3 regions of the Williamsia sp. z34 genome follow, and region 1 is predicted to be linked to each of the others. Evidence: predicted binding sites of a transcription regulator. Region 1 holds the regulator's gene; each other region holds the start of a gene.
What was found. Region 1 encodes LexA, which represses DNA repair genes until DNA is damaged. Its sites were predicted from a motif close to CGAACANNTGTTCG; they were not measured.
Positions count from the first base shown of each region.

Region 2: a site for LexA is predicted at 2,899-2,912, ahead of AC51GT_RS06870 (HNH endonuclease signature motif containing protein). Genes of this name have one in related genera too.
Region 3: a site for LexA is predicted at 6,432-6,445, ahead of AC51GT_RS11970 (HNH endonuclease signature motif containing protein). Genes of this name have one in related genera too.

Region 1 is NZ_JCANWW010000002.1:269,777-280,250, forward strand. It holds gene AC51GT_RS05585 (acyl-CoA dehydrogenase family protein) at 1-637, shown strand, start outside; gene lexA (transcriptional repressor LexA) at 751-1,470, opposite strand; gene AC51GT_RS05595 (LysM peptidoglycan-binding domain-containing protein) at 1,659-2,165, shown strand; gene nrdR (transcriptional regulator NrdR) at 2,256-2,705, shown strand; gene hrpA (ATP-dependent RNA helicase HrpA) at 2,720-6,604, opposite strand; gene AC51GT_RS05610 (aminotransferase family protein) at 6,673-7,911, shown strand; gene AC51GT_RS05615 (alkyl hydroperoxide reductase) at 7,999-8,529, opposite strand; gene AC51GT_RS05620 (peroxiredoxin) at 8,587-9,174, opposite strand; gene AC51GT_RS05625 (hydrogen peroxide-inducible genes activator) at 9,271-10,209, shown strand; gene AC51GT_RS05630 (MarR family winged helix-turn-helix transcriptional regulator) at 10,217-10,474, opposite strand, start outside.
Region 2 is NZ_JCANWW010000002.1:540,138-550,611, forward strand. It holds gene AC51GT_RS06855 (5'-3' exonuclease) at 1-473, opposite strand, end outside; gene AC51GT_RS06860 (alpha/beta fold hydrolase) at 533-1,558, opposite strand; gene AC51GT_RS06865 (M24 family metallopeptidase) at 1,752-2,870, shown strand; gene AC51GT_RS06870 (HNH endonuclease signature motif containing protein) at 2,974-4,545, shown strand; gene AC51GT_RS06875 (PPOX class F420-dependent oxidoreductase) at 4,554-4,961, opposite strand; gene dprE2 (decaprenylphospho-beta-D-erythro-pentofuranosid-2-ulose 2-reductase) at 5,022-5,780, shown strand; gene cbiE (precorrin-6y C5,15-methyltransferase (decarboxylating) subunit CbiE) at 5,777-6,988, shown strand; gene cobM (precorrin-4 C(11)-methyltransferase) at 6,985-7,752, shown strand; gene AC51GT_RS06895 (cobalt-precorrin-6A reductase) at 7,749-8,507, shown strand; gene AC51GT_RS06900 (precorrin-2 C(20)-methyltransferase) at 8,492-10,000, opposite strand; gene AC51GT_RS06905 (precorrin-8X methylmutase) at 9,997-10,474, opposite strand, start outside.
Region 3 is NZ_JCANWW010000004.1:155,932-166,405, forward strand. It holds gene AC51GT_RS11945 (cytochrome P450) at 1-1,007, opposite strand, end outside; gene AC51GT_RS11950 (o-succinylbenzoate synthase) at 1,089-2,045, opposite strand; gene AC51GT_RS11955 (TetR/AcrR family transcriptional regulator) at 2,053-2,679, opposite strand; gene AC51GT_RS11960 (N-acyl-D-amino-acid deacylase family protein) at 2,676-4,511, opposite strand; gene AC51GT_RS11965 (helix-turn-helix domain-containing protein) at 4,639-5,019, shown strand; gene AC51GT_RS11970 (HNH endonuclease signature motif containing protein) at 5,093-6,403, opposite strand; gene AC51GT_RS11975 (ClpP family protease) at 6,561-7,139, opposite strand; gene AC51GT_RS11980 (ClpP family protease) at 7,136-7,753, opposite strand; gene AC51GT_RS11985 (cytochrome P450) at 7,893-9,230, opposite strand; gene tuf (elongation factor Tu) at 9,390-10,474, opposite strand, start outside.

The DNA.
Region 1 (10,474 bases):
GGTCGCACGTACCGACCCGGAGGCCGGCGCGAAAGGCTTCAGCCTGCTGGTCGTCGAACGCGGTATGGAAGGCTTCGAACGCGGCCGCAACCTCGACAAGGTCGGCATGAAGGCACAGGACACCGCCGAGCTGAGCTTCGACAACGTCCGCGTGCCCGCCGAGAACCTGCTCGGTGAAGAGGGTCTCGGCTTCATCTACCTCATGCAGAACCTGCCACGCGAACGGCTGTCGATTGCGGTGGTCGCTGCTGCCGCGATGGAGCAGGTGCTGGAGACCACCGTCCAGTACGCCAAGGACCGCAAGGCTTTCGGTCGTTCGATCGGCACCTTCCAGAACACCCGGTTCCTGCTGGCCGAGCTGTCCACCTCGACCACGACGACCCGCGTCTTCGTCGATCACTGCATCGGTCTGCTCAACGAGAAGAAACTGACCGTCCCCGACGCCGCGATGGCCAAGTACTACGCGACCGAGAACCAGGTGCACCTGGTCGACCGGTGCCTGCAGCTGCACGGTGGGTACGGCTACATGCGTGAATACTCGGTCGCCAAGGCGTTCCTCGATTCTCGCGTGCAGACCATCTACGGCGGAACGACCGAGATCATGAAGGAAGTGATCGGCCGCAGCCTCGGGGTCTGACCCCAGGATCTGATCGCTCACCGCCTCGAACGCGAAAGGCGGGGTGTACCGGAAAGTTCCGGTACACCCCGCCTTTCGCACTGTCTGGGGATGATCTGCCTACGACCGGCAGGTCAGAGTCGGCGCATCACGGTGACGACCTTGCCCAGGATGACGGCGTCGTTGCCCGGGATCGGATCGAACACCGGGTTGTGGGGCATCAGCCACACCGCGTCCTTGGTCCGTTTGAACGTCTTGATCGTGGCGTCACCGTCGATCATCGCGGCGACGATGTCGCCGTTGTCGGCCACATTCTGCTGGCGTACGACCACCCAGTCGCCGTCGCAGATGGCGGCGTCGATCATCGATTCGCCGACGACCTTGAGCAGGAACAGCGAACCCTCGCCGACCAGCTCCTTGGGGAGAGGGAAGACGTCTTCGACGGCTTCTTCGGCCAGGATCGGCCCGCCGGCGGCGATCCGGCCGAGCACCGGGACGAACGTCGGCGTGGGCATGGATTCGTCCGGTGTCTGGACCTGACCGGCCGCGGTGGCCGGGTTGAGGTCGGTGTCCTGGATGTTCACCGCGCGGGGCCGGTTGTTCTCGCGCTGCAGGAAACCCTTGCGTTCGAGGGTGCGGAGCTGGTGGGCGACCGAAGACGTCGAGGTCAGGCCCACCGCGTCGCCGATCTCCCGGATGCTCGGCGGGTAGCCGCGTTGGCGGACCGAGGTACGGATGACCTCGAGAACTGCTTTCTGGCGAGGGGTCAGTGAGCCCTCGGCGAGTGGTTCGGTGGCGACCACAGTGGTCGCGGCCCCGTCCGCCGGTGTCGGGGGCTGGGTTGTATCGGCCATCAGGTCCTCCAGTTCATGCGGTGTCGGGCGGGGTCCATGGGACAAAGATAGTGCAAATGGTCACAAGTCTCAAACATTTGTTCGAGAAGGCGTGGCGCTTTGTCGGAGGCCCGTGATACAAATCGAACACTCTTTCAATCGAACGAGTGATCGAATAGGGATTGAACCGATGACCGAGGACTGAACCCATGACTGCAGCCACCACCATCACCCGGCCGGCCACAGCTCGGCCTGTTCACCACCCCGAGAGCGATACCGCCACGCGCACCACGCGCCCGGTACGGCCCTCGGACACGACCCGCCCCGCCGGTCGCCGACTGTCCGCGCAGCGCCGCGTGGCCGTCTCCTGTGCCGCATCGCGTAACTCCGAGCAGCGGATACCGACCGAACGTGAGATGGTTTTCGTCCGTAGGCGCGCCTGGGCGGGCGCGGCGGTCACCGGCGTGGGGCTGATGCTGGTGGTCGCCTTCATGACGTTCTTCGGCGGAGTCATACAGCAGTCGAGCGATCCGGCCCGGCTGGGCACCGAGGTCGTCCGCGTCCAGTCGGGGGAGTCGTTGGGCGCCATCGCATCACGTATCGCCCCCGAGATGCCGACCGAGACCGTGGTCGCAAAGATCATGGAGCTCAATGCAATGAACAACTCGGCACTGTCGGTGGGTCAGGCATTGGTCACCCCGGTCTACGCGAGGTAGACGGTGGAGGGGCCGCGATCACGGACGGTATCCTCGAAGGCAGAGTGTCTGGTCAATCCGCCCAGGCCGTCGACTGTCGAGGGATCGTGCATGCATTGCCCGTTTTGCAAGAACGAGGACACCCGCGTAGTCGATTCGCGAGTGGCGGACGAGGGGCAGGCCATCCGTCGTCGCCGTGCCTGTTCGCAGTGTGCACGCCGCTTCACCACGGTGGAGACCGCGGTGCTGTCGGTGGTCAAGCGCACCGGCGTCACCGAACCCTTCAGCCGCGAGAAGGTCATGCGCGGCGTCCGCCGCGCCTGCCAGGGCCGTTCGGTGGACGACGACAAGTTGCAGCATCTCGCGCAGCAGGTGGAAGAAGCCGTGCGGGCATCGGGTTCGGCGGAAGTCCCCGCCAACGAGGTGGGTCTGGCCATCCTCGGCCCGCTCCGGGAACTCGACGAGGTCGCCTACCTTCGATTCGCCTCGGTCTACCGGTCATTCGACTCGGTGGACGATTTCCAGAAAGAAATCGACGACCTCAGGTCGAGCAAGTCCTGACGACACCCCGCGGCCTAACGCAGGTCGCGGATCGCCTTGATGGCACGCTTTTCTGAAATCGGGTATGCGGTTCGGAGCTGTTGAGCGAACAGTCCGACTCGTAATTCCTCCACTATCCAGCCCGCCGCCTCGCTGACCGCATCGCGACGTTCCGGTGGAATCGTCCGCAGGTGGTCGGTCCACGCGGCCACCACGCGGTCGATGGCTGCCATCGACGCGGAATCCCGTGCAGCCGAGGCGGGTAGCTGTTCCAGCCGGGCCAGCGCAGCATCGAGGTAGCGCGGGATCTCGGCGAGATGTTCGGCACCGGTGGCCGAGATGAACCCATCGAAAACAAGCTCCGCGAGTTGATCCCGCACGTCGTCGGCTGCGTCGGAGACCGTTGTGGCCGCGATGGCGGTGCGCAACGGGGCCACCCGGCTCAGGATAGCCGCGGCCTGACGCAGTTTGGTCGTGGCGCGGCTCGTGACCTGCCCCGTGACATGGCTTTTCAGTGCGGCGTAGTCGGCAGCGTTCCAGACCTGCGGCTGCGGGGGGACCAGGTCGATCACCGCAGCGCGCACGCAGTCGGCGAGCAGCGCCTCCCCGGTCGGGTACGGGCTCTGGCTCAGCGCCAACCGCTGCGCGGTGCCGAGCGCCGACGTCGCATTCGGGCGCAGGCCGGGCACATCATTGATCAGTAGCCCGATCAGGGCGTTGTACATCGCGCTGCGCTGCTCGGACTCGGTCGACATGGGTGCGACGGTGAAACCGCCTTTCCGTGGCACCAGTGCCGGATAACTCGTGATCTCCTGTCCGGCAACGATATTGCGCACCGAACGAGGGATGGTCCCGAACGTCTTGTCGGTCCAGGTCGTTGCCACCGGCGCCGGCGCTGTCGCGGCCTCTTTCTCGAGTGCCGCGCGGGCCTTGCCGCCGAGGCGCTCCTGCAGTTCCGCCAGTGACTTGGAATGGCCGAGCTCCTGACCGTCGGGGCCGAGAGCCACGAAGGTCATCCGCAGGTGGTCGGGGAGTGCGGTCGGCCGCAGGTCGGCGGCTGCGATCTTCACCCCGGTGATCCGGGTGAGTTCGGCGGCGACACTGGAGGTCAGCGGTTTCGCACGTGGTGTCACCGCGTCGAGGATCTGCGAGGCCAGGTCCGGAGCCGGACCGATCTGACGCCGAAGGGTTTTCGGGAGCGTGCGGATCAGTTCGGTGACGAGTTCGGTGCGCATGCCGGGGACCAGCCAGTCGAAACCGGAAGGCCGGGCCCGCATCAGCAGGGGCAGCGGGATCAACACGCTGACGCCGTCGTCCGCGGTGCCGGGCTCGAAGCGATACCGGAGATCGTAGGTGGCATCGGCCTGCCGCCAGACGTCCGGGAAACCGGCCGGATCGCCGGCAACGACGTCGGCCGGATCGAGATCGAGGAGATTCGGGTTCTTCTTGCGCGCGGTCTTCCACCACGTGTCGAAGTGCCTGCCCGAGACCACCTCGTCGCCCACATGGCGGTCATAGTGGGCGAACAGCGTGTCGTCGTCGACCACCAGATCGGTGCGCCGGACCCGGTGCACCGACTCTTCGGCATCGTCGAGTAGCGCCCGGTTGCGGTGGAAGAACGGATGCTGTGTGCGCCAGTCACCTTCGACGAGGGCACTGCGGATGAACAACTCGCGGGCGGCCTCGGGATCGATGGATCCGAAGTTCACCCGGCGCCTGGTGACCAGGGGTACACCGTAGAGCGTGACCCTTTCATAGGCCATCGCCGCAGAGTGTTTACTCGACCAATGTGGTTCGCTGTACTGGCGTTTCACCAGATCCCCGGCCAGACGCTCCGCCCATTCGGGTTCGATGCGGGCGACGGTCCGGGCCCACAGTCGAGAGGTCTCCACGATTTCGGCTGCCATCACGAACCGGGGTGGCTTGTTCGACAGGTGTGAGCCGGGGAAGATCATGAACTTGGTGCCGCGCGCGCCGAGGAACTCCTTGGATTCGCCCTCACGGACACCGATCTGACTGAGCAGCCCGGACAAGACCGACTGATGGACGGCCACTGCCGTGGCCGAATCGGGTTCGGGCGTCTCGAAGTCGCCGGGGACGGTCCAGCCCAGGTCGCGGGCGATCCGGACGAGCTGTGAATGCAGATCGCGCCACTCGCGGATGCGCAGTGCGTGGAGGTATTCACGGCGCATACGTTTGCGGAACTGGCTCGATGACAGTTCTTTTCGGGTGTCCTCGAGATAGGTCCACAGGTTGAGCAGTGTGAGGAACTCGGATCCGTCAGCGGCGAATCTGTGGTGTGACTCGTCTGCGGCCTGCCGGTGTTCGGCGGGCCGTTCCCGGACATCGGGCAACGACAGCGCTGCGGTCAGCACCAGCATCGGTCCGAGAACACCCTGTTTGTCGGCCTCGACCAGCATGCGGGCCAACCGTGGGTCCACCGGGATCCGCGCCAGTGACCGACCGATCGGGGTCAGTCGCCGTACCGGGTTGTCAGGTGTCGCCGGGAGGAGTGCACCGAGTTCGTCGAGGAGCTGTTGACCGTCGCGGATCGCCTTGGGGTCGGGCGGCTGGACAAACGGGAACTTGCCCACGTCGCCGAGACCGAGCGAGGTCATGTTCAGGATCACCGCGGCCAGGTTGGTGCGCAAGATCTCGGGCTCGGTGTATTCGGGTCTGCTGAGAAAGTCGTCTTCGCTGTACAGGCGAATGCAGACGCCCGCGGCCACACGGCCACAACGTCCGGCGCGCTGGCGGGCACTGGCCTGAGAGATCGGCTCGATGGGCAGTCGCTGAACCTTGGTGCGGGTCGAATAGCGCGATATGCGAGCGGTCCCCGCATCGATCACATAGTGGATACCCGGCACGGTCAGCGATGTCTCGGCGACGTTGGTGGACAGCACGATTCGCCTGCCCTTGTGGGAGGCGAACACGCGGTGCTGATCGGCGGCGGACAGCCGCGCGAACAGCGGGATCACCTCGACGCCCCGCGCCTCGAGATGCTTGAGGGAGGCGGCGGTATCGGTGATCTCGCGTTCGGTCGGCAAGAACACGAGGATGTCGCCGGTGCCCTCGGCGAACAGTTCGTTCACCGCCGCGCCTATCGCCTGTAACTGGTCGAGGTCGGCCTCGTCCTCGTCCTCGACCACAAGTGGCCGGTACCGGATCTCCACGGGATAGGTGCGCCCGGAGACCTCGATGACCGGGACCGGGTGGTCCTCGGTGGCAAAGTGATCGGCGAAGCGACCGGGCTCGATGGTGGCCGAGGTGATGATCACCTTGAGGTCGGGCCGCCGGGGGAGCAGTTGCTTGAGGTATCCCAGGATGAAGTCGATGTTGAGGCTGCGTTCGTGGGCCTCGTCGATGATCAGTGTGTCGTAGTCGCGCAGCAGGCGATCCTGGGAGAGTTCCCGCAACAGGATGCCGTCGGTCATCACCTTCACCAGGGTGTCGCGGGACGCCTTGTCGGTGAAACGGACCGAGTAGCCGATCACTCCGCCGAGTTCGGTGCCGGTTTCCTCGGCGATACGTTCGGCGACCGAACGGGCCGCGAGCCGTCGTGGCTGGGTATGGCCGATCTTCCCGGCGATTCCGCGGCCGAGTTCCAGGCAGATCTTCGGCAGCTGGGTGGTCTTGCCCGAACCGGTCTCGCCGGCCACGACAACAACCTGATGTGCTTCGATCGCGGCGGCGATGTCCGCCCGGGCGGCCGACACGGGCAACTCCGGGGGGTAGTTCAGCTTGGGCACCAGCGCGCGACGGCGCTCCAGCTCTTCCGGACCGGGTCCGGCAGACGCGCGGGATCCGCTTCTGGCGGCAGATGTGCCCGACGATGGGCGTCTGCGGCGTCGGCGCTGCCCGGGGTTGGTGGGCTGCCCGGACGCGGCGGGACTGCTGGGCTGTTCGGGCGCGGTCGACATATCGCCTCAATGGTAGTCGCCGGAGTCGCCTGCATCCTCTCGCCACCTGGGCAGGCATGATGTAGGCCATGACTGCTTCTACTTCTGCCGGTCTCTGGCACGGATTCGCCGACATGGGCGCGGTGAGCGCCTCGGGACCGTTTGTTGTTGCCAAGGGCGAGGGCGCCTACATCTGGGACGCCGCCGGAAACAAGTACATCGATTCCACGGCCGGCCTGTGGTTCACCAATGTCGGGCACGGGCGGACCGCGATCGCGGACGCCGTTGCCCGTCAGCTCAGTACGTTGGCCCACTACTCCGGCTTCGGCGACATCACCTCCGATGTGACCGCGGCACTGGCCGATCGTCTTTCGGCGCTCGCCCCGATCCCGGGCAGCAAGGTGTTCTTCACCTCGGGCGGTAGCGACTCAGTCGATTCGGCGGTCAAACTCGCGCGACGGTACTGGCACGAGATGGGTCGGCCGGAGAAGAAGATCGTCGTCGGCCGGACGAAGGCCTATCACGGCATGCACGTCGCAGGCACCGCGCTGTCGGGTCTGCCGCTCAACCGCGAGAACTACGGCGAGCTCATGCCCGACGCGGCAACCGTCGAATGGGACGATGCCAAGAGCCTGCTCGGCCTGATCGAGCGGATCGGCGCCGACAACATCGCCGCCTTTTTCGTCGAGCCGATCATCGGTGCCGGTGGCATCTATCTGCCGCCCGACGGCTACCTGGCAGAGGTTCGGCAGATCTGCCGCGACCACGACGTCCTGTTCGTCGTGGATGAGGTCGTCACCGGGTTCGGCCGGATCGGCGGATCGTGGTTCGCCTCGAGCCGGTTCGGTCTCGAGCCCGACATGATCACCACCGCAAAGGGTTTGACGTCGGGTTATGTTCCGATGGGGGCGTTGTTCGTCGCCCCGAAGATCGCTGAGCCGTTCTATTCCGGTGGTGTGTGGTGGCGCCACGGATACACCTACGGTGGGCACGCGGGCGCCGCGGCGGCAGCGATGGCCAACCTCGACATCATCGAATCCGAGGGACTGATCGAAGAGGCTGCACGGCTCGAATCAGACCTTGACGTCCTGCTGGCACCGTTGGCGGATCTGCCCGCGGTCAGCGAGGTCCGCAGTGGACTCGGCGCGGTTGCCGCTGTGCAACTGGCCGATCCGTCGACCGCCCCGGCGGTCATCGGCGCGCTGCGCGGGCACGGCGTGAGCGGACGGGCGGCCGGGCAAGGCGCCCTGCAGATCTCGCCGGCGTTTGTGATGACCAGTGCCCAGGTCGGTGAGATGGCGCAGCGGATCGCCGACGCGCTGAGGTGATTCCATAGAACAAAAAGGAGCAGGGACCCGGTCGCCGGGTCCCTGCTCCTTTTTTGTACTCCAGTGCCTGCGGCAGCGAGGTTTTCGCTATCCGACAAGTACCTCGGCAGTACTGAGTGCTGCAGCAACGCCTGCGATGATCGACGCGACCTTCAGCGATTCGAGAATCGCCTCCCGCTCGATGCCGTCTTCGCGCAAGGTGTTCTCGTGGGCGGCGACGCAGTGGCCGCAACCGTTCATCGACGAGACGGCAAACGACCACAACTCGAAGTTGGCCTTCTCGACCCCGGGATTGCCGATGATGTTCATCCGCAGTCCGGGACGTAGGTCGTCGTACTTGCCGTCCAGGAATCCGCGGCCACGGTAGAACACATTGTTCATGCCCATGATCGATGCGGCACCGAGGGCAGCGTTGTACGCCTCTGCCGACAGGTTGTCGGCAGCTTCGTCAGCGATCTCCTTGAGGACGGTCGCGTTCTTGCTCGCTGCCGCGGTGGACAGCAAAGTGCCCCACAGCTGCTCGTCCTTGAGGACGGTGGTGCGTGCGATGGAACCCAGGTTGAGCTTGAGGTCCTTCGCGTACTCCGGCAGTGATTCTTTGAGATTGTCGATGCTCATCTGTCTATTTCCTTCTACGAGCAGGCGATCGGTTCGATTACTTCGTCGCGCAAGCGATCAGACGCTGGCGGTCAGCAGTTCGCCGGCGTCGATGGTGGGATCGCCCTTCTTCCAGTTGCATGCGCACAGCTCGTCGGACTGCAGTGCGTCCAGCACGCGCAGGACCTCGTCGACATTGCGGCCGACCGAACCCGCGGTGACCGAGACGAACTGGATCTCGTTGTTCGGGTCGATGATGAACGTTGCGCGGTCGGCAACACCATCGGCGTTGAGAACGCCGGTGGCCTGGGCGAGTTCACGCTTGAGGTCCGAAAGCATCGGGAACGGAAGGGTCTTGAGGTCTTCGTGCTGTGCGCGCCACTGGAAGTGCACGAACTCGTTGTCGACGGAGGCACCCAGAACCTGGGCGTCGCGGTCAGCGAACTCGTCGTTCAGCTTGCCGAAGGCGGCAATCTCGGTGGGGCACACGAACGTGAAGTCCTTGGGCCAGAAGAAGACAATCCGCCACTTGCCTGCGTAGTCGTCGCTGGTGACGGTGGTGAAGTAGTCGTCGGGCTGCTTGGCGTCGACCTTCGAGAGGTCACCGCCGATGACGGCCGTCAGGTTGTAAGCGGGGAATTGATCACCAATTGTCAGCAATGGCATGAATGCTCTCCTTAGGGGTCTGTTAAAGCAGCGTGACTAATACTGCCCTGAATCCACTGAGAATGATACGTGATGAGTAGCACTATAGTGATAGGCATGACCGATCAAACTTATCAGCCGACGATCGCCGGACTGAAGGCCTTTGCAGCCATCGCTGATAAACGTCACTTTGGTTCTGCCGCAGAGAGTTTAGGAGTGAGTCAACCTTCACTCTCGCAGGCCCTGGCGGCACTGGAATCGGGCTTGGGATTGAGGTTGGTCGAACGCTCTACCCGGCGTGTCTTCTTGACTAGTGAAGGCGACGCATTACTGGCCCGGGCCGCGGCCGCAATCGAAGCGGTGGATATGTTCACCGCCGCCGCCGGGGGTGTCGCACGACCGTTGTCAGGTACGTTGCGGCTCGGCCTGATTCCGACGGTGGCACCGTATGTGTTGCCGGGCATCCTGCGCAATCTGGCCAGTGAGCTCCCGGAACTGGCTTTGCGGGTGGTTGAGGATCAGACGAGCCGGCTTCTGGATGCTTTGCGCCGCAATTCGATCGACGCCGCGATCCTGGCGCTGCCCGCCGACGCCGGTGGCATGATCGAGGTACCGATGTACGACGAGGACTTCGTTCTGGCGCTGCCTCCCGGTCATCCGCTGGCCGGACGCAGTCGGGTGGATCCGGCCGCCCTGGCCGACCTGCCGTTGCTATTGCTCGACGAAGGTCACTGTTTGCGCGATCAGGCGTTGGAAGTGTGCCGGCTCGCGGGTGTCCGTCCCGACGTCGGACCCACGCGCGCGGCGTCTTTGGCCACCGCGGTGCAATGCGTCGAGGGCGGTCTGGGCGTGACACTCATCCCGCAGACCGCGGTTCAGACCGAAACTGCGCGTGGGGCTCTGGCCATCGCCAGCTTCACCCGGCCGCGACCCGGGCGGCGGATAGGTCTGGTCATGCGGGCCACCAGTGGACGTGAGGTCGAGTATCGCCAACTGGCGCAAGTCATCACAGCTGCCATCGTCGGATCGGGCACAGGCGCCGCTCGGCCGGTCTGAGTCCTCGTCAATCCAGCTGCGTATCCAGGGATTCGAGGGCGGCCGACAATTCGTGGAGTCCGGCCACGATCTCGGTCCAGCGCGTGGTGCCCAGGATTTCTGTGAGACGCCCGGCCAATTCGGCGTGCTGCGGGTCGATACCGCGCACGGCCTCGCGGCCTTCCGGCGTCACCTCGACGAGCTTGGCTCTGCGGTGTGCCGGATTGTTGCGATAGGCCACCAGGCCGGCCTCGGCGAGTAGATCGGCGGTCCGCTGGACGCTTTG
Region 2 (10,474 bases), 270 kb from region 1:
CCCACGTACAGCACGCGCACCGGAACCGGGTCGTCGGAAACCACCTGCAGCAGGTCGCGATCACCGCTGACCACCACCACCGGATCTTTGGCTTCGGAGTCGGCGAGGGTTCCGATCACGTCGTCGGCTTCGCAGCCCTCCGCTCCCGCCGTGGCGATCCCGGCAGCGGCCAGAACTTTCATGATCATGTCGACCTGAGGTGTCAGGGTGTCCGGGACCTCTTCAGACCCGTCGCTCGCACCTGCGGCCACGCGATGCGCCTTGTACGACGGGATGAGATCGGTGCGGAAGGCCGGCCGCCAGTCGAGGTCCAGGCACACGATCAGTCGTTGCGGATGCTCCCGGGTGACCAGAGAAGCGATCATGTCGACGAATCCGCGGACTGCGTTGACCGGACGCCCGTCGGGTGCCGTCATCTTCTCGGGCAGGGCATGAAAGGCCCGAAACCAGAGGCTGGCACCATCGAGCAACATCACTGGGGCAGTCATGCCTAAACCATGCCAGATCGGCGCCGATCATCGGAGCACTGCGGTCAGGTGGCGCTGCGTTCGTCCGAACCCAGGACATCGAGCACGGCCAGTTGCGACTCGGCATCGCCGGTGAGCGGCTGACTCGAAGGACCCTGTCGCAACGCGATTTTCACGTCGGCCCGACTGATGTTCGCCGGGGCCGTCGAGGCCACGAAGGACAAGAGCAGGTCGATGAAGCGGTTCGGGTCATCCCGGAACGGAAAATGACCGGCCTTGTCGAAGATGACCATCTGAGAGCCGGGCATCGCGCTGTGGAGCATATGGGCGTGCTGCACCGGGATCACCTGATCGTCCGAGCCCCACACGATCAGGGTCGGGATACCGGCGCTCAGGTAACAGCGGTCGAGCATGGTGACCACCTGACCGCGCCAGTCGACAGCTGATCGCAAGGTCCGGGCGAAGACCTCGGCCGATCCCTTTTCCGGCATCCGTTCGAGCACCCGGACGATCTCGTTGTTGTCACGGAACAGTGCAAACGGCAGACGATCGCGCAACGTGCGCGAAGCCGTTGCAAATGCGGAGAACACTCCCGGGACCGAGACCACCCCCAGGGCGTACTCGGAGAAAGGCAGTGACAACGCTCGCAGGACCGGATTGACATCCTTGGTGACACCGCCGGTGCCCACCAGCACCAACCGTTCGACCATCTCGGGGAACTGATACGCGAACTGCCCGGCCACACCACCGCCGAGTGAATGACCGACGATCGTCACCCTTTCGATGTCGAGGTACGTCAACAGATCGCGCATTCCGTTGGCAAAAGCGGGTACCGAGTAGTCGGCACGTGGACGGTCCGAGAAACCGTGTCCGAGAAAGTCGGGTGCGATCACCGTGTATTTCTCGCTGAGCTGCGTGAACACAGGTTCCCAGGCCAGGGAGTTGTCGCCGATTCCGTGCAACAACAGCAACGCCGGACCCGAGCCGGCCATCCGATAGGCACGCTTGTATCCATGCAGGTTTGCGAACTGGACCTGAGAATCATCGGTAGGAACAGCCCGTAGTCGACGTCGGACGCCTTCGCGGTCCACGGTGACCTCCTGGGGGTATGTTCAGAACTGATATCTTCCGTTGCCTGCATTCTCCGCGTAAAACGGTGTTTTCGCCCGGTTAGAGATCGCTCATTGCATGTTGTGATTCGACTGGAACACACCTCCGCCGCGTTGTGACACGCGTCCGGCGGCCGGCCACATCACGAGCGGTGCGACCGATAGCCTTGAATCCATGGCAGATCAACGATTCTCGGCAGCGGTGTACAAGTCACGTCTGGATCGGGCGCAGGAGCTCACGGCGCAAGCGGGCCTGTCAGCGCTGTTCATCACTCCCGGACCCGACCTGCGGTATCTGACGGGCTCTCGGGCCAGCACATTCGAACGGCTCACCGCCCTGGTGATCAGTCCGGGCCGGGCTCCCGAAGTAGTTGTGCCACGGCTGGAGTTGGCGGCGCTGCGCGAGTCGGCCGTCGGCGAACTCGGCTTGACCGTCCACGATTGGGTTGACGGCCAGGATGCCTATGCACTCGCAGTTGTTGCTGCCGGAGGAGCAGGCGACCGATACGCCGTCTCCGACGCGACGCCTGCGCTGCACACGGTCCCACTGGCAGGCCGATGGGGCGGCGCACCAGAACTCGCCACTGCTGTCCTGCGTGAATTGCGGATGATCAAGGACGACGCCGAGATCGACGCGTTACGCCGGGCCGGCGCCGCGATCGACCGAGTACATGCGCGGGTCGGGGAGTGGCTCAAAGCCGGTCGCACCGAACGTGAGGTCGCTGCGGACATCGACGCCGCCATTCTCGCCGAAGGGCACACCCGAGCCGAGTTCATCATCGTGGGATCCGGCCCCAACGGTGCCGACCCCCATCACGAGGTGTCGGACCGGGTGATCGAGGACGGCGACATGGTTGTCGTGGATATCGGCGGACCGGTCGCGCCGGGATACAACTCCGATTGCACCCGAACCTACTGTGTCGGTACACCTTCCGATGTCATCGCGCGTCAGTATGAGTGGCTGCAACAAGCCCAGCGGGCCGCTGTGGCCACAGTGCGCCCCGGCGTCACCGCCGAGGAGGTCGACGCCGCGGCCCGGGACGTATTGGCAGCCGCCGGACTCGCCGACAAGTTCGTTCACCGCACCGGTCACGGCATCGGCCTCTCGGTTCATGAAGAGCCGTATATCGTTGCGGGCAACAACATTCCGCTGCGTCCGGGCATGGCATTCAGCATCGAGCCGGGCATCTATTTCCCCGACAGTTGGGGCGCACGCATCGAAGACATCGTGGTCGTCACCGAAGATGGCTGCGAAGCGTTCAATTCCCGACCACACGAGCTGAAGTCGGTCTGATCCAGGCCTCAGATCGGCTCGATCAGTTCGGATAAATGTTCGACTTATTGAGCCCTCCAGGGTACACTGATTGAAAGCGTTCTGATCAGATGTGCTGGGGGGCATGATGACTGACGATCCGCCTGTTGAATCTTCGGTTGACTCTTCGGTTGATTCCTCGCCGGTTCCGGTATTGGTGCGCAAGTACCTCGAGTTGGAGTTGCTCGTTGCCGATATCGCGGACTGCGCTGATTCCGATATGTCTGGCGCGGAAGTCAATGAGCTTGTGCGGGTGCATGAACGGATCGCCCGTAAGGTCGAGTTCACCGGGTTGCGTCACCTGTTGCGGGTCTCGGATCGGTCATCGTTTACCGAAGCCGGGTATTCGTCACTGTTCGGTTTCACCCGTAGCGAGTTGCGGTTGACCAAAGGGCAAACCATGTCCCGGATCCGGGCCCTGGAGGCGGTGGGCCGGTTTCATACGTTGCAGGGTGAGGTGTTGGCGCCGAAATGCCCTGCGGCCGAGCAGGCGTGGTCGAAAGGTTTGATCGGGGCGGCGCATATGGATGTCATGTTGGATGTGCGCAAACAGATCCCGTCGGCCTCTGATCCGGCAGTGTATGACGTGGTGGATCATTGGATGACCGAAGAGGCCGTCGGCCAAGATCCCACCCAGTTGACCGCAGCCGGTCGCGCGGTCTTGGCCCGGGTCGACCCTGATGGCCGGTTGACCGATGATTCGGATCGGGCTCGTAAACGGTCGATGGGTATCGGGGATCAGGGGGTGGATTTGATGGCCAAGATCACCGGCACCCTGGACCCGGAAACGTTGGCCCTGTTGAGGACGGTGATGGATGTGTGGGCGGCGCCGGGGATGAACAATCCAGCCGACCCCAACTCGCCGACCGGTGCGTCCGATGATCCGAAACAAGACAAAGAGCTGATCAGAGCTGCTGCTGAGCGGGATACCCGCTCGAAAGGCCAACAATGTCACGACGCGCTCAAGGCGATCCTGAAAACGATTTTGGAGTGCAACCTGCTGGGGAAGTCTCATCGGGGTTTGCCGGCGCAGTTGATCGTCACGATGACCAAGCAGCAGCTCGACGAGTGTGCGGGGATCGCCCGAACGGCGTCGGGGGTGGATATTCCGGTCAACGAGGCCCTGAATCTGGCGGCCCGGTCGGACAAATATCTGGCCGTGTTCGCTGACCACTCCGCTGAGGTGTTGTATCTCGGCCGGACCAAACGGACCGCCCAAAAAGGTCAACGGTTGGCGTTGTTCGTCCGGGATCGAGGCTGCTCACACCCTGGTTGTACCAATCCGGCGACCTGGGTCGAGGCCCATCACTTACTTGCCTGGATCAATGGTGGTCTGACCGACATCGACATGATGGGATCGGCGTGCCCGCCGCACCACAAACTCATCGGTGACGGACCGCATCAGTGGCAGACGATCATGATCACCGAAGGCCCCGACACGGGTCGGGTCGGGTGGATACCGCCGGCGTCGGTGGATCCGGAACGAAAACCGCGGGTCAACCGGGCCCAGCATGTCAACGAAACCCTCGCAGCAGCCTGGGAGAAGGTACTGGCCGATCGCCGGGCGGTGTTGGCCGAAAAGTTGGCGGAACTGACGGACCGCGAACCTGAGGTCCAACCCGATCCCGAACCGGATAGCCCGCACCAAGATGCCTAGCTTATTGCTCAGGCGGTGACCATCAGCGACTGCGAGCCCAATACACGCTCTACGTTGATCTGGATGACCACGCGGCGTGGGTTCACTTTGGGCTCTTTGTAGCGAGCCGCGTAGCGGCGAACACCTTCGGCGACAGCCTCTGGGTCACGGTGGACTGATGCTTCGCCTTCCAACGTCAACCACTGTGGACCGTTCACCTGAAATACCGCCGCGTATCCGGAGCGGTCGACGTTCTTTACCTTCTGGCTGCCTTCGAAGGTGATCACTCGCGCGATCTTCGCCTCGGCGTCGTAGGTGAATCCCACAGCGACAACATGGGGGGTCCCCGACGCACGGACGGTGGTCAGACTCCCGAGGTGGCGTTCGGTGAGAAAGGCCATTGCTGCGGGGGTGAGGTCGTCTGCTGTTTTGGGCACAAGTCGACTTTAGCCAACGCAACCTTCACCCCTCCTGAAGTCGTTTGGGATACTGGCCCGGTGAGTAATGGGCGAGTGGTTGTGCTGTTCGGTGGTCGCAGTGAGATCGGGCTGGAGGTGGCGGCCCGGATCGCTGCCGGGGCGACGGTGATCTTGGCGGCTCGCCGATCAGAGGACCTCGCTGATCAGCGTGAACGGCTGCAATCCGAGAATGCGGCGGCAGTCCACACAATCGAGTTCGATGCGAACGACACCTCGGCGCATGAGGGCCTCATCCAGCAGATCGTTGCCGAGCACGGACCCATCGACGATGCGATCGTGGCCTTCGGCATCCTGGGCGATCAGGCGCGGGCAGAGGTCGACAGTGCCCACGCCCTGCAGATCGCACACACCGACTATCTCGCCCAGATCAGCGTCCTGACCCCGTTGGCCGTCGCGATGCGCGCCGCGAAGCGCGGCAACATCATCGTCTTCTCCTCTGTGGCCGGCGTCCGGGTCCGCCGCGCCAACTACGTCTACGGCTCCACCAAAGCCGGACTGGACGGCTTCGCCAGCGGATTGTCAGATGCCTTGCACGGCAGCGGGGTACACCTCCTGCTGGTGCGCTCCGGTTTTGTCATCGGCAGCATGACAAGAGATTTGATGGCCTCCGGTACCAAACCTGCCCCGATGTCGAGCACCGCACCACAGGTTGCCGACGCAGTGGTGAAAGCGTTGCACCAAGGTAAGCGTGTGGTGTGGGTGCCCGGAAAACTGCGCCCGGTCTTCTTCGTGATGAAACTCCTGCCCCAGGCCATCTGGCGGCGGATGCCGCGATGAGTGAACCGAGGTTTGTGGTCGTCGGTATCGGCGCCGACGGCTGGGACGGCCTATCCGGGAAATCGCAGGACGAATTGCGCTCTGCCACCGATATTTACGGTTCCGCGCGCCAGCTGGATCTGCTTGCACCTCTGGAAGCCGCACGCCACCGGTGGGACAGCCCGATGTCCGAACACTTGCGGCGACTATTGGCCGAGCCACACCCGCAGACCGTTCACATCCTTGCCTCGGGCGATCCGATGTTCCACGGCGTCGGGGCCTCGATCGTCAAACAGGTCGGCGCCCAACATGTTCGCATCCTGCCGGCCGTCTCGAGTGTCAGCCTGGCCTCGGCCCGCCTCGGCTGGGACCTGGCCACGACCCGTATCAGCAGTGTTGTCGATCGACCGATCGACTCGATTCTCTCCGATGTCTCCGATAGCGTTCGCCTGCTGATCCTGAGTCGCGACAACACCACTCCGGCAGCCGTCGCCGACCTGCTCACCGCTCATGGGTTCGGCTGGTCGCAGATGACAGTTCTCGAACAGCTCGGTTCCGATCGGGAACGCCAGGTCACCGGTATCGCGCGAACCTGGACGGGACCTGCCGGCGACCAGCTCAACATTGTTGCCGTTGACTGTCTTGGTCCGGCCGTCAGCAGCCAGGCAGGTCTACCGGACACCGACTTCAGCCACGACGGGCAACTGACCAAACAGGCGGTGCGGGCGCTGACCGTCACCGCCCTCCGGCCTGCCGCACGCCAACTGCTGTGGGATGTCGGTGCGGGCGCGGGTAGCGTCGCCATCGAGTGGCTGCGCACCGACCGGACCTGCTCCGCAATCGCATTCGAATCGAACGACGTACGCCGGGGACGCATTGCGCACAACGCGGCCCAGCTCGGTGTGAGCGCAGGATTGACCGTCCTCGGGGCGGCACCCGATCAGCTGGGTCATGCACCCGATCCCGACGCGATCTTCATCGGGGGAGGGGTGACAATCCCGGGGGTCGTGGAGGAGTGCTGGGATGCCCTGCTCGACGGTGGACGGATCGTGGCGAACGCCGTCACCCTCGAATCCGAGGCTGTTTTGGTGAAATGGCATGCTGCCCTGGGCGGTACGCTTCGTCGATTCCAGATCGACCACGCCGAGCCACTCGGATCGATGACAACCTGGCGCCCCGCGCTCCCGGTGACACAGTGGATCGTCGACAAGCCGAGGACAAACTCATGACGGTGTACTTCATCGGGGCCGGACCCGGCGCCGCCGACCTGATCACCCTTCGGGGCGCAAAGCTGCTCTCGCGGTGCAACACCTGCCTTTATGCCGGGTCGCTGGTCCCGGCTGAGATGCTCGAGCATTGTCCCCCCGGCGCCACATTGATCAACACCGCGAAGATGCCGTTACCGCAGATCATCGAGCACATCGTGACCGCGACCCGTGCCGGCCATGACGTGGCGCGCTTGCATTCCGGCGACCCCGGACTGTATTCGGCGGTGGCCGAACAGATCAGATTGCTGCAGCCGCAAGGAATCTCGTACGAGATCGTCCCGGGTGTTCCGGCCTTCACCGCGGCGGCTGCGGCATTGGGACAGGAACTCACCGTGCCGGGAGTCGGTCAGTCGCTGCTGATTACGCGAGTGTCCACGCTCTCGACCGACATGCCCGAGGGGGAGCAACTCGAAGAGCTCGCCCGCACGGGTGTCACGATGGCGATCCACCTGGCAGCCCATCGGGCCCAACAAATCGTGGATGCATTGACGCCGCATTACGGCAGCGACTGCCCGACGGCGGTGGTCGCCTTCGCCGGCCGCGACAACCAGCAGATCGTTCGGTGCACGTTGACCGAACTCCCGAACCAGCTGGAACGACACGGTATCCAGCGCACGGCGGTCATTTTCGTCGGACGCGTCCTGGCCGCCGCAGAGTTCCCGGACAGTTATCTCTATTCATCTGCCAGGATGACCAAGCTGCGCACCGACCCCCATCTGTCATGAGCGAGGGGACGGTCCTCATCCTGGGCGGTACCGCCGAAGCCCGCGCTCTGGCAGCGCAGCTCGTCGGGGACGGAGTGCAGGTTGTCACCTCACTCGCCGGACGGGTCAAGAATCCGGCGCTACCGGTCGGTGATGTCCGGATCGGCGGGTTCGGCGGCATCGACGGTCTGCGAACGTGGCTGCGTGACAACACCTGCACGGCAGTGGTCGATGCGACGCATCCGTTCGCCCGTCAGATCTCCGCCAATGCCGGAGCCGCAACTGCGAGTCTCGATGTGCCGATGCTGACACTGCGACGACCCGAATGGTCGGCGCAACAGGGGGACCACTGGATCGATGTCCCAGACATCGCCGGTGCAGCCAGAAGCGTCGCGGAATCGGCCCATGAAAAGGGCGATATCCGAGTCTTCCTCACCACCGGTCGCCAAGACGTCGATGCTTTCGCCGACATCGACGACGCCTGGTTCCTGATCCGTCTCGTGGACCCGCCCGAGCGGTCGGTGCCGTCCCGGCATCAGATCCTCCGCAGCCGCGGCCCGTACACCGTCGAAGGTGAACTGGCCCTGATGCGCGAACACCGCATAGACGTGGTCGTCACGAAGAACAGTGGAGGTCCACTGGTTCAAGCGAAACTTGAAGCAGCGCGGCACCTTTCGCTACCGGTCGTCATGGTTCGGCGACCGTCCCCACCCGGCGGCGAAACCGTCGAAACGGCTTCGGCCGCCGCGGACCGGGTCCGTCAGTTGCTCTCGTAGCGGCGGTTGGTGAACGCCACCGGACCACCGATGCGGTCCACGACCGTGGTGGTCGACGAACCGATGATCAACAGTGTCCGCATGTCGACCACGGCCGGATCGAACTCCCCGACGGTGGTGATCACCACCGACTGCTCGGGGCCACCGACGTCGCGCCCGAGGATGATCGGTGTCGACGGGTCCTTGGATCCCAGGACGAGGTCCTTGAGTTCGGCGACCTGCCAATTCCGGCTGACCGATCCCGGGTTATAAATCGCGAGCACCAGATCCGCGGCCAGCGCGGCGCGCACCCGCGCAGTGATCACGTCCCAGCTCTTGAGCCGGTCGGACAACGAGATCACCGCATAGTCGTGTCCAAGCGGCGCGCCCGCCAGACTGGCAACGGCGTTCGCCGCGGTCACCCCGGGCACGACCCGCACCGGGACGTTGCGCCACTGCGGGTCGGCCGCTTCTTCCACCACCGCAGCCGCCATCGCGAAGACCCCGGGATCGCCGGACGACACCACAACGACCCGGGCGCCGTTCTTCGCCAGATCCAGCGCCATGCAAGCCCGTTCGGACTCGACCCGATTGTCGCTGGCGTGCATACGTTGTCCGGGGCGGGGGGTCACCCGATCGAGATAGGTCTTGTAGCCCACGAGGTCGGTGGCCTGGGCCAGCTCCGCGCGCACTTCCGGAGTCGTCCACCGGTCGGCGCCTGGTCCCAAGCCCACGACAACGACCTCGCCGATGGCACCGGAATCCGCTGCCGGTGGTTGCGCACTGTTGAGCTCGCCCGGGATCACGACCATCGAGAAGTACGGCACCGTCGATGCGTCGACATCGACGACGGGCATCACCTTCTGTGCGCCCGTCGAAGCTCGTTCGACATACCACGCCCGGCTGAGGACACCCGACTCACTCAACGCTGCAACCACTTCCGGGAAGGTGCGGCCCAGTTTCATGATCGCCACCGCATCACTGTCCCGCAGTCGGCGAACCAGTTCGGCCTTCGGAAGCGTGCCAGGCAACACGGTCAGGGTCTCGTCGGCTTCGACCAACGGCAGTCCGGTGGCGGCTGCCGAAGCACTGACCGATGTGACGCCCGGGATGATCTCGGTGTCGAACCGGTCGGTCAGTCGCTTGTGCATGTGCATATACGAGCTGTAGAAGAGCGGATCACCCTCGGCCAGCAACGCCACCGAGCGACCTGCCCGCAGATGTTCGGCAAGAACCTCCGCGGAGGCGGCATAGAAGTCGTCGAGCGCTCCGCGATAGCCGCCGGGATGATCGGTCGTCTCGGTGGTCACCGGATACATCAGCCGTTCCTCCAGCTGACCATCCCGAAGATAGGGTTCGGCAACCGACCGGGCGATCGAACGGCCGTGGCGTGCACAGTGATACGCGATCACATCGACCTCACCGATGACCCGCGCGGCCTTCACGGTGACCAGCTCGCTGTCCCCGGGTCCCAACCCCACGCCCCACAATTTTCCGCTGCTGGTCATCGTCATTCCACCTTCGAGGCAAGTGCGTTGAGGGCGGCGGCAGTGATCGCCGATCCGCCGCGACGGCCGAGTACGGTCAAGTACTCCAGGTCGTTCCGATCGGCAAGCGCTGCACACGATTCCGCGGCACCGATGAAGCCGACCGGCGCACCGATGACCGCGGCCGGCCGGGGTCCGCCGGCATCGATCAGCTCGAGGAGTGCGAACAGTGCGGTCGGTGCGTTCCCGATCGCCACCACCGATCCCTCGAGCATGGGACGCCAGAGTTCCACCGCCGCAGCGGTTCTTGTGGTCTCCAGCTCGGCAGCCAGGTCGGGGAGCCGATTGTCACCCAGCAGGCAGAGCACCTCGTTGCCCGCAGGCAGCCGCTTGCGGGTGACGCCGGAAGCGACCATGTTCGCATCACAGAGGATCGGCGCACCGTCCTCGAGTGCCGTACGTGCTGCGGTCACCAGACCTGCACTGGCCCGGACGTCGGTG
Region 3 (10,474 bases), on a different contig from region 1:
TGCCCCATCACCTCGGTGTCCTTCACCGCGATCCGGGGCTGCCCCGGAACCGGGGCGCACATCCTCAGCGACTCCTTCATGATCAGATCGATGTCGGCCAGCTTGGACAGGTCGTCGTAGGCGAGGTCCGGTCCGAGTTCGAGCGACTGCGCGCGGGCCCGCCGCTGCCACTGGGGCGATTTGGCCATGCGGTACGCCATCTGGGTCATGGTCATGGTCGAGGTGTCGTGGGCGGCCATCAGCACGAAGATCATGTGATTGACGACGTCCTCGTCGGTGAAACGATGTCCCTCTTCACTTTCGGCGTGGCACAGCACAGAGAACAGGTCCGGAGTCTCGGTCGCACGCTTGGCCGCGATATGGCTCATGAAGAACTCTTCGAGGATCTTGCGGGAGCGCAGACCCTTCCACCAGCGACCGCCCGGGACGGGCTTGCGAACGATCGCCACACCGGCTCGCACCGTCTCGATGAACGCCTTGTTGATCCGGTCGGCTTCGTTCTGCGGGAGTTCGAGGCCCATGAACACCTCGAGTGCGACGTCGAGGGTCAGCGCCTTGAACTCACTGAACAGCTTCACCTCACCCACCGGGAACTGCTTGATGCGCTCGGCGATCATCGGCTGCATCGCCTGCATGTAGCCCTTGAGGACCGGCGGCGTGAAGGCCTGCTGCAAGATCAGCCGGTGGTGCCGGTGCTCTTCGAAGTCGAGCAGCATCACTCCGCGGTTGAAGAACGGGCCGATGAAGAAGCTCCACGCCGGGCCGTTGGCAAACGCCTTCTGCTTGTTCATCAGGATCTGATCGGCCGCCACCGGACCACGGCAGGTGACCATCTGCTGCCCGAAGGCGTTGATGAACGAGATGTTGCCGAACTCGGCCTGCTGGGCCCGGGCGAAGGCGAACGGATCGCGGCGCATCCGGAGAATTTGGATCACGCCGTTGGTGGTCGACCCATGGACTGGTTCGAGATCACTGTCGGGTGGCGCCGGTGCCAGGATGACCGCCATGGATTACAACCCTCCGCCGATGGAACGTTTTGAAGAAATTGTATCTTCAAAGTCCGCGGTGATCCATACCCCCGGCTGCGCTCAGCCCGCCGCCAGCACCGCATGACACCGGCGCAATCGGTCCAACCACCAGCGACGACGCTCCTCGGAGGCCAACGGGACAGACGCGATATCGACCTCGACCCGCCGGGGTGCCACCATCCCGCCGTCGGGCACAAACGGCTCGGCCACGTCGGTGACGAACAGCCCGCCGGTGCCCAGGCCGCAGGCCGGAGGTGCCACCGGCAAGGCTGCTGCCGCCGCAACCCCGGCGGACATACCCACCGCCGAATCGAGTGCACTCGAGATCACCACCGGGATCGGGATCTGTGCGGCCAGGTCCAGGACCCGCCGCATCCCGCCCAGCGGCGCGACCTTCAGGATCGCAACGTCGGCAGCCTTGGCCTCGATCACCCGCAACGGATCCTCGGCCCGGCGGATGCTCTCATCCGCAGCGATCGGGGTGGTGACCGCCGCCCGCACCGCAGCGAGCTCTTCGAGTGTCGCGCAGGGCTGCTCGGCGTATTCGAGTTCCCCCAACGCCCGCAACGCCGTGATCGCCTGCGGGACGGTCCACTTCCCATTGGCATCGACCCGCACGGAGGTAATGTGCTCTCGCACCGCGGCCACCCGCGCGACGTCGTCGTCGAGGGTTTGCCCCTCTTGTGCCACCTTGACCTTGGCGGTGGTGGCCCCCGGGAACCGCGTCAGCAACGCCGCGACGTCTTCCGCCGGAATCGCCGGCACGGTGGCATTGACCGGAACGACGTCGCGGAGGAGTTCCGGCGGACCCAGGTACGCCGCCTCGATCCCCGCCGCCAGCCACGACGACGACTCGACATCGTCGTATTCCGGAAAGGGGCCGAACTCACCCCAGCCTGCCGGACCCCGCAGCAGCAACACCTCGCGGGTGGTGATGCCGCGGAACCGCACATTCATCGGCAGCGAGACGACAACGGCCTGCTCGGCCAACTCCGCATAGGACGGATGTCCCGTCATCTGCGCATCATTCCGACGTCCCGGACAACCACCGGAGAAGCAGTTCGAGCCGTGCGTCGTCGAGACCGGGCTGCGGGTTGACCGCTGCGCTGACGGATTCACCGTCGAACACATGGACCACCGTCAGAGCGATGAGCTCGACCTGCCCCTCGGGAAGGTACTGCACCGCAGGCAACGTCCGCGCAAACGCGGCAATCTGATTGTGATACTCAGAGGTCAAGGGAGCCAAGCGTTCCCGCAACGCGGCATCGGTGCGAGCCGCCACCAGCAGCTCATACCAGGCTCCGTTGATCGGGGACCGGCAGGCCGCACGCAGCAGCAGCAGACAGTCGGACAGCGTCCCGGTGTCGAGCAACGACAGTGACTGCGAGAATGCCTCGAACTGCTTCTGCCGTACGTCGTCCGCGGCCGCGATCACCAGATCGAGCCGAGTGGGGAAATGCCGGAACAAACCACCCTGCGAGACTCCGCTGCGCGCACAGATCTCACTGATGGTGCTGCGCTGATATCCGAGTTCGCACAGCGAATCCACGCAGGCCTGTACCAGCCGGGCCTTCGTGGCGTTTCGGCGTTGCTCCTGGGTACGCCGTGGTGGTGGGATGATCTCGTGCTCAGCGTCTGCGGCAGAACTCACGAAGCAACCTTGGCCACTGTCGGCTTCTTCTCGGCGGTGGCACCGGCCCGCAAGAACTGGCCACTGCGGGTGGTGGTACCGAACCCTGGCGCGAATTGTCCACGGCCATACAGGTATTCACCGGACACCACCACTGCGCTCACCGCCTCGTCATTTCTGTTGACCATCCGCTTGATCCCCCCGAACTCCGCCATCGCTTCTTCGGCATATTCTTTGGTCTCATCATTCAACCCGTGCGGATTGACGACCACAAGATCGGCACGATCACCCACCCGTAAGAATCCGGCATCGAGGTTGTAGAACTCGCCGAGTTCGCCGGTGAGCTTGTGGACGGCGGCCTCAACCGTGAGGAACGGGGTACGGGCACCGCCCTGGGCTTCTTTCACCCTTTGCAGCAACCTGATCCCGTAGTTGTAGAACGCCATGTTGCGCAGATGCGCGCCGGCATCGGAGAAGCCGACGGTCACGCCGTTCTGGTTGATCAGCCAGTCCGCGATGTCCGGACGGTCGTTGGTGATCACCGTGCGCCACCGGAACGCTGTGCCGTGTTCGACGACCAGGTCGAGGAACAGGTCCGTGCTGTGGACACCCCGTTCGCGCGCCACCTGCTCCACGGTCTTACCGACCACCGAGCTGTCCGGGCATTCGGTGATCTCCGCGTCGTCGAAGTCCCGGTGCCAGATCCGCGAGCTGAACTTCTTCTCGAAGTCGGAGCGGAACCAACGCCGGTATTCGGGGTCCTTCAGGAGATCGTTGCGCCCCATCTCCTCCCGGAGGTGCAGAGCCGCCCGCCCCGAGGCGAACTCTTCGAACACCACCAGGTCGATACCGTCGCTGTACACCTGGAACGGGATCGGCAGATGTTGCCACCGCAACGCCCCGCGGCCCCAGGAATTGGCAACGGTGGCGATCGGTCCGAAGATGCGCCGCACCCAGCGGTCGGACTTCGCATCAGCGGCGGCCAGCACTGACGTCTTGAGCGGCTTGCGACCCAATCCGGTACTCGACGCCAGGAAAAAGAGGATGTCGTACTTGGTGTTGAGGTTCGGGATGGTCTGCAGTACCCGATCGCGCCGGCGCAGCACCTTGTTGATCTTGCGGCGCTCACCCCAGCGCGCGTAGACCGACGGCAGGGACCGCGACCGATAGCGGTCGCCGTCGAGCTTGTCCCAGGGGTTGGTCATCGCCGAAACCCCGAGAAAGCCCGCGTCCAGCGCATCTTCGACGGCGTCGAGCATCCGTGCCATCTCGCCCCGGCTCGGCCGGTGCGCACGGTCCGTGGATCGCCCCAGTCCCATGACGTCGGCGCGGATGTCGGAATGCCCGAGGAAGGCCGCAATGTTGGGGCCGAGCGGCAGTCGCTCGATCGCCTCGATGTACGACGCCGGATCGGTCCACGTCTTACCGCCTTCGAGCGCCGCGATGACGTGGTCCCGCGGGAGAGCCTCGACCCGGCTGAACAGATCGGCCGAATCCACCGGGCCGGCGTACACCGTCGACAGCGAGCAGTTGCCGATGAACGCGGTGGTGACGCCGTGGCGCACCGACTCCCCCAATCCCGGGGCAACGAGCACCTCGGCGTCATAGTGGGTGTGCACGTCGATGAATCCCGGCATCACCCACTGGCCGCCCGCCTCGATCACGCGCGTCTGCGGCCCGGCCGGCAGCGGCCGCGCCGATACCGCCACCACACGGCCATCGCGGATCCCCAGATGACGAACCAGGCCCGGCGCTCCTGTTCCGTCGAACCAGGTCCCACCGCGTACCACCATGTCGTACGACCTCTCGCCGCCGTCATCGACACCTCGGGTATCGTCCAGCTGAACACTCATCTGTGACCTCCATCACGGGCAGTGTGGCCAACCTAACATAGCGAGCAGTCGCTCGCTATGTTTTTTCGTTTCTGCTCACAGCAGATCCCGCCACCGCGGGGCGAGCGTGCCAACTATCGTCGAACCCATGGGCCCACATCTCACGCGCGTTGCCGACACCGAACCCGTGTCGATGGAACTGCTGTGGCGTGAGGCGCTCGGCGCGGTCCTGCGGCGAGCACGTACCGAACAGCAACGCATCCTCACCGACATCGCTGCCGAGGCAGGCGTCTCACCGCAGTACCTGTCCGAGATCGAGCGCGGCCGCAAAGAAGCGTCCTCCGAGATCTTGGCCGCCGTCAGCGGCGCCCTCGGACTCTCGCTCCTCCAGGTCACCCGCGGCGTCGCCGATGTGCTCGAAGGCCTCGCACGGCGACGGTCTGCCGTGACCGCCGTTGGTGGGATCCAGCGCAAGACGGCAACTACGCATGGGTCCGGCGGTCACGTGAGCCTCCGAATGGCCTCCTGACCACCATCCAAAGCGCCCACGCGACTGGGGCATTCACACTATGAAGTTCTCAAAGAGCTTGCAGTACACGGGTTCAGCCGTGTTGCGGAAGGCAAAACTGCGGGTTGATCAAGCTGCGGTGAGCTCGGTGGTCAGGGTGCGGCGGGCGTTGGATCTGATCGGGGTCCTGCTGGCGTCGTCCGGGGCGATGACCATCGCGGTTGACGAACACCTCCCAGCCACGGTGATGGATGTAGCGGTGGTGTCGACGACACAGCAGGACCATGTTGATCATGCTGGTGCCACCGCCATGGCTCCAGAAGTCGATGTGATGGGCATCCGTCCGCCCGGGAGGGCAGTCACAACCAGGGAACGCGCAGCCCCGGTCGCGGGCGATCAACGCTTTGCGGATGGCCGGCGTCACGGTCCGTTGATCGCGGCCGACATCGAGGGGCACCGAATTGTTGTCGAGCAAGATCTTCGTGATCACCGAATCACAGGCCACCAGCTGCGCCGTTGATGCTGATGCGGGTCCGGTCCACTCGAAGGCCGGCGCCAACGCGGGAGCCTTGGCGCCCGGGATGCCGCGTAGTTGCAGCGCCTGCAGGTGTTCCGGTGTCACCGTGACCACCACATGCGGTTTGGCCCCGCCACGCGTCGGCCGGTTTTCTTGATCGAGGTACGAATCGAGAAGTTGCTCCAGAGCATCGGCACGGATCTGGGCATTCGATCGACGGTCCGGTGACCCATCGGGTTCGGGTACCGGCCTCGACAACGGATCCAGGGCGACCCGCAATTTCTCGCCCAGCAGGTTGTCCAAGCCCAGAATGCCGTGGCTGCGTCCGTCGTCACCGTTGCCGAGGGTGAACTCGTTGAGGTCGTGGTTCTCGGCATCGGGGATCTGTTTGTCCGGCGGCGACAGCACGATCGCCATCTGCCGCGCCCGCGCCGACACCGCCGCCGGGCTGGCCATCAACGCTTCGGTGAGCAAGCCGCGCACACAATCGTCTCGATCAGCATCAGGCAAGTCCGGGCTCCGCCGGTCAATATGGTTGAGGCCCTTGATGATCGAGTCCACATGCTCACCCGACAGCGCTCCGTCGACACCGTAGGCCGCCACTGATGGAATGTCACCGAGGGCCTTGCTCACCCGTACGTAGCGATGGGCTGCCACCGGCGCCATCCCCTCCTTTTGGAGCAGTCTGGCGGTGGACCGCTCACCTGACTTCTGCGCCAACCCACGCCGATCGACTTCACCGACCAGGCGGAAAAGTATATGTTCCACAACATGGTTGAGTCGAATAACCGTCACCGTGCGAGCTGAAATCTCAGCATCGTCACCGGCGACCACAGCCGCATCCCCGGCCAGATCTGACAACCTGGCGAACATTCCCCCGAAGTCCATGACTCGAGACTACGCCCAGAAGGCCCATCGCACAAGTGTTCGAGAGAACTTAATTGTTGTGCCCCAATATGTTTCACGAGACACACAAGCAGGACCGCCTATCTTACAGCGGCGGTACGACAAGTCTCCGACCACGACATCGCAACCGCGTGCGGGATCACAGGATCTGGTCGGCCAGACCGTACGCAACAGCTTGGTCGGCGCGCAGGATGAGATCCCGGTCGGTGTCTCGCCGCAAGGTCTCGAGGTCTTTACCGGTATGCCGAGACAACAACTCCTCCAGTTCACCCCGCACGCGCAACACCTCATCGGCGTGAATGATCAAATCGGGAATCGATCCCTTCCCCTCGATGGCCGGCTGATGCAACACCACTCGTCCATGGCGCAGAATCCCCCGCTGTCCAGCTGTACCACCGGCCAGCAGAACGGCCGCCGCACCGACTGCCTGACCGACGCACGTGGTCGCGACATCACAACTGATGAACCGCATGGTGTCGTAGACGGCGAGCATCGCCGACGGCGAGCCGCCCGGCGAGTTGATGTACAGGTTGATGGGTTGTCCCGCACTGTCTGACGCCAGGTGCAGCATCTGCGCGATCAGGACGTTGGCAACACCATCGTCGATCTCGGTTCCGAGGTAGACGATCCGTTCGGAGAGCAACCGGCTGTAGACGTCCAGTGAGCGTTCCCCACCTGCGGTCTTCTCGATCACATAGGGCACGGTATAGCTGCTCATCGCTTGCCACCCAACGCAACCGGCCGCGCGAATGCCGGATAGATGTCCTCTACCCCGTCCACCACCCGGTCGACGAAACCGTAGTCGACGGCCTGCGAGGCGGTGTACCACCGGTCGCGGAGAGAGTCGCTCACGATACGTTCGAGCGGCATTCCGGTGTTGGCGGAGATGATCGAAAGCACGGTATCGCGCGTATGTCGCAGGTCGTCGGCCTGCAACTCGACATCGACCGCCGTACCGCCGATACCCGACGATCCCTGATGCATCAGGATCCGCGAGTGGGTGAGCGCATATCTCTTGCCCGGCGTTCCGGCCGACAGCAGGAACTGGCCCGCGCTGGCGGCGATCCCGAGGGCCAGTGTGCTCACGTCATTCGGGATCGCCCGCATGACGTCCATGATCGCGAGCATCGCCGGCACCGAACCGCCCGGCGAATTGATCCAGAAACTGATGTCCTTGTGCGAGTCCTCGGCAGAGAGCAAGAGCAGCTGACTACAGAGCCGATTGCCCAGCATCTGATCGAGCTGATCGCCGAGTACCACCACGCGTTGATGAAAGAGTCTGGTCACCAGATCGTCGTCGATGGTGCTGTTGCCGTTGTGGGTATTGTCCATGTCGCTCAGCGTGCCGAACCGCACCGGTCCGCGAAAGGCATTGCTGCCCTGAGCAGTTCTGCCGACGGCAGCGCCGGAACTTCGGCACGCTCGACGGTCCGTTCGGCACGCTCGACGGTCGGTTCGGCACGCTCGACGGTCAGCGGCGGCGCAGGGTCACCGGCAGTCCGTCCTTCGGGATCGGCAGCGAGCTGTAATCCATCGGGATCACGTAGTCGGCGGGCACCGACCATTCGAAGTCACGCAGCAGGTTATGCATGATTGTCTTGATCTCCATCTGGCCGAAGTACAGGCCGATGCACTTGTGTACGCCGCCGCCGAACGGGCTCCACGCCATCCGGTGCACCTTGTCCTCGGCTCGCTCCTTGGTGAACCGTTCCGGATCGAAGGTCCACGGATCCTTCCAGTACTCCGCGTCCACGTGGTTCGCCTGACTGGGCACCGCGACCATCGTGCCCTTCGGGACGAAGTAACCCTGAATCTCGGTGTCCACCACCGCCGTACGCGGGTGAGCAGGTACCGGCGGGCACAGTCGCAGCGATTCCTTCATCACGAGGTCGAGGTCGGTCAGCGCGGCGAGATCGTCGTACGACAAGTCCGGCGTCAGTTCGAGCGACTGCGAACGGGTCCGCTCCTGCCACTGCGGCGCCTTCGCCATCTGATAGCACATCTGGGTCATCGTGATGGTCGACGTGTCATGCGCCGCCATCAGGACGAAGATCATGTGGTTCACCACGTCGTCGTCGGTGAATCGGTGTCCCTCTTCGCTCTCGGCAAAGCACAGCTGGGAGAACAGGTCTGGTGTCTCGACGGCTCGCTTGGCGGGGATGTGCTGGTAGAAGAACTCTTCGAGAATCTTGCGGGATCGCACCCCACGCCACCACCGGGTTCCCGGGACCGGCTTACGGATCACGGCGGTGCCGGCCTGAACCGTTTCCAGAAATGCCTTGTTGATGCGATCGGCTTCGGCCTTCGAGAGCTCCATGCCGAGGAACACCTCGAGAGCCACATCGAGAGTGAGCGCCTTGAACTCCTTGAACAGCAGCACATCTCCGGTCGGAAGCTCTTCCATCCGCTGCCGGATCATCGGCTGCATGGCATCCATGTAGCCCTTGAGCACCTTTGTGTTGAACGCTTGCTGCAGGATCAGGCGATGATGGCGGTGCTCATCGAAATCGAGGAGCATCACCCCCCGGTTGAAGAACGGGCCGATCAGATACGACCATGCCGGCCCATTGGCGAAGGCCTTCTTCTTGTTCATCAGCAACTCGTCGGCGGCCGCCGGCCCCGAGGCCACGACGATCTTCTGGCCGAATGCGTTGATCCCGGACACCCTGCCGAACTTCGCATGTCGCTCGTCCGCGTGCTTGAAGGGGTCCCGCCGCATCGCGAGCACCTCGAGGGCCCCGTTGCGCTTCGAGAACGGGATCTCCGTGAGGCCGGAACCGACGGGTATCTCCGAGAACTTGGTGGGCATGGGCCGAGCACCTCCATTGAAACGGATTTTCATAATCGTATCTTTGGAAGAAGGTACTTGTAAACCGCGTAAACAGACAGTTTCCCGCCCAGGACAAACAAAAGCGCCCGACCCCCTGAAGGGATCGGGCGCTTTCGCGTTCTGGCTGGGTACTACTGCTTACTTGTTGATCTTGGTGACGCGACCGGCACCAACGGTGCGGCCACCTTCACGGATCGCGAAGCGCAGGCCCTCGTCCATGGCGACCGGCTGGATCAGCTTGACGGACATCTCGGTGTTGTCACCGGGCATGACCATCTCGGTGCCCTCGGGCAGGGTCACAACGCCCGTCACGTCAGTCGTACGGAAGTAGAACTGCGGACGGTAGTTGTTGAAGAACGGGGTGTGCCGTCCACCCTCGTCCTTCGACAGGATGTAGGCCTGGCCCTCGAACTCGGTGTGCGGGGTGGTGGTACCCGGCTTGATGATGACCTGGCCGCGCTCGACGTCCTCACGCTTGAGGCCACGCAGCAGCAGTCCGGCGTTGTCGCCGGCCTGTGCCGAGTCGAGCAGCTTGTGGAACATCTCGATACCGGTGACGGTGGTCTTGGTGGTCTTCTCGCGGATGCCGACGATGTCGACTTCCTCGTTCACCTTGACCTCGCCACGCTCCACGCGACCGGTGACAACGGTGCCACGACCGGTGATCGTGAACACGTCCTCCACAGGCATGAGGAACGGCTTCTCGGTTTCGCGAACCGGCTCCGGGATGCTCTCGTCGACAGCGTCCATGAGCTCTTCGACCGTCTTGACCCACTCGGGATCGCCCTCGAGCGCCTTGAGTGCCGAGACCTTGACGACAGGAGCATCCTCATCGAATTCCTGTGCAGCGAGGAGCTCACGCACCTCCATCTCGACCAGCTCGATGATCTCATCATCGTCAACCATGTCGGCCTTGTTCAGCGCGACGAGGATGTAAGGAACACCCACCTGACGGGCGAGCAGCACGTGCTCGCGAGTCTGCGGCATCGGGCCGTCAGTGGCGGCAACCACGAGGATTGCACCGTCCATCTGAGCAGCACCGGTGATCATGTTCTTGATGTAGTCAGCGTGACCAGGGGCATCAACGTGCGCGTAGTGGCGCTTCTCGGTCTGGTACTCCACATGCGAGATGTTGATCGTGATACCACGAGCCTTCTCTTCGGGAGCCTTGTCGATCTGATCGAACGCGAAGCTCTCGTTGAGGGTCGGGTACTTGTCGTGCA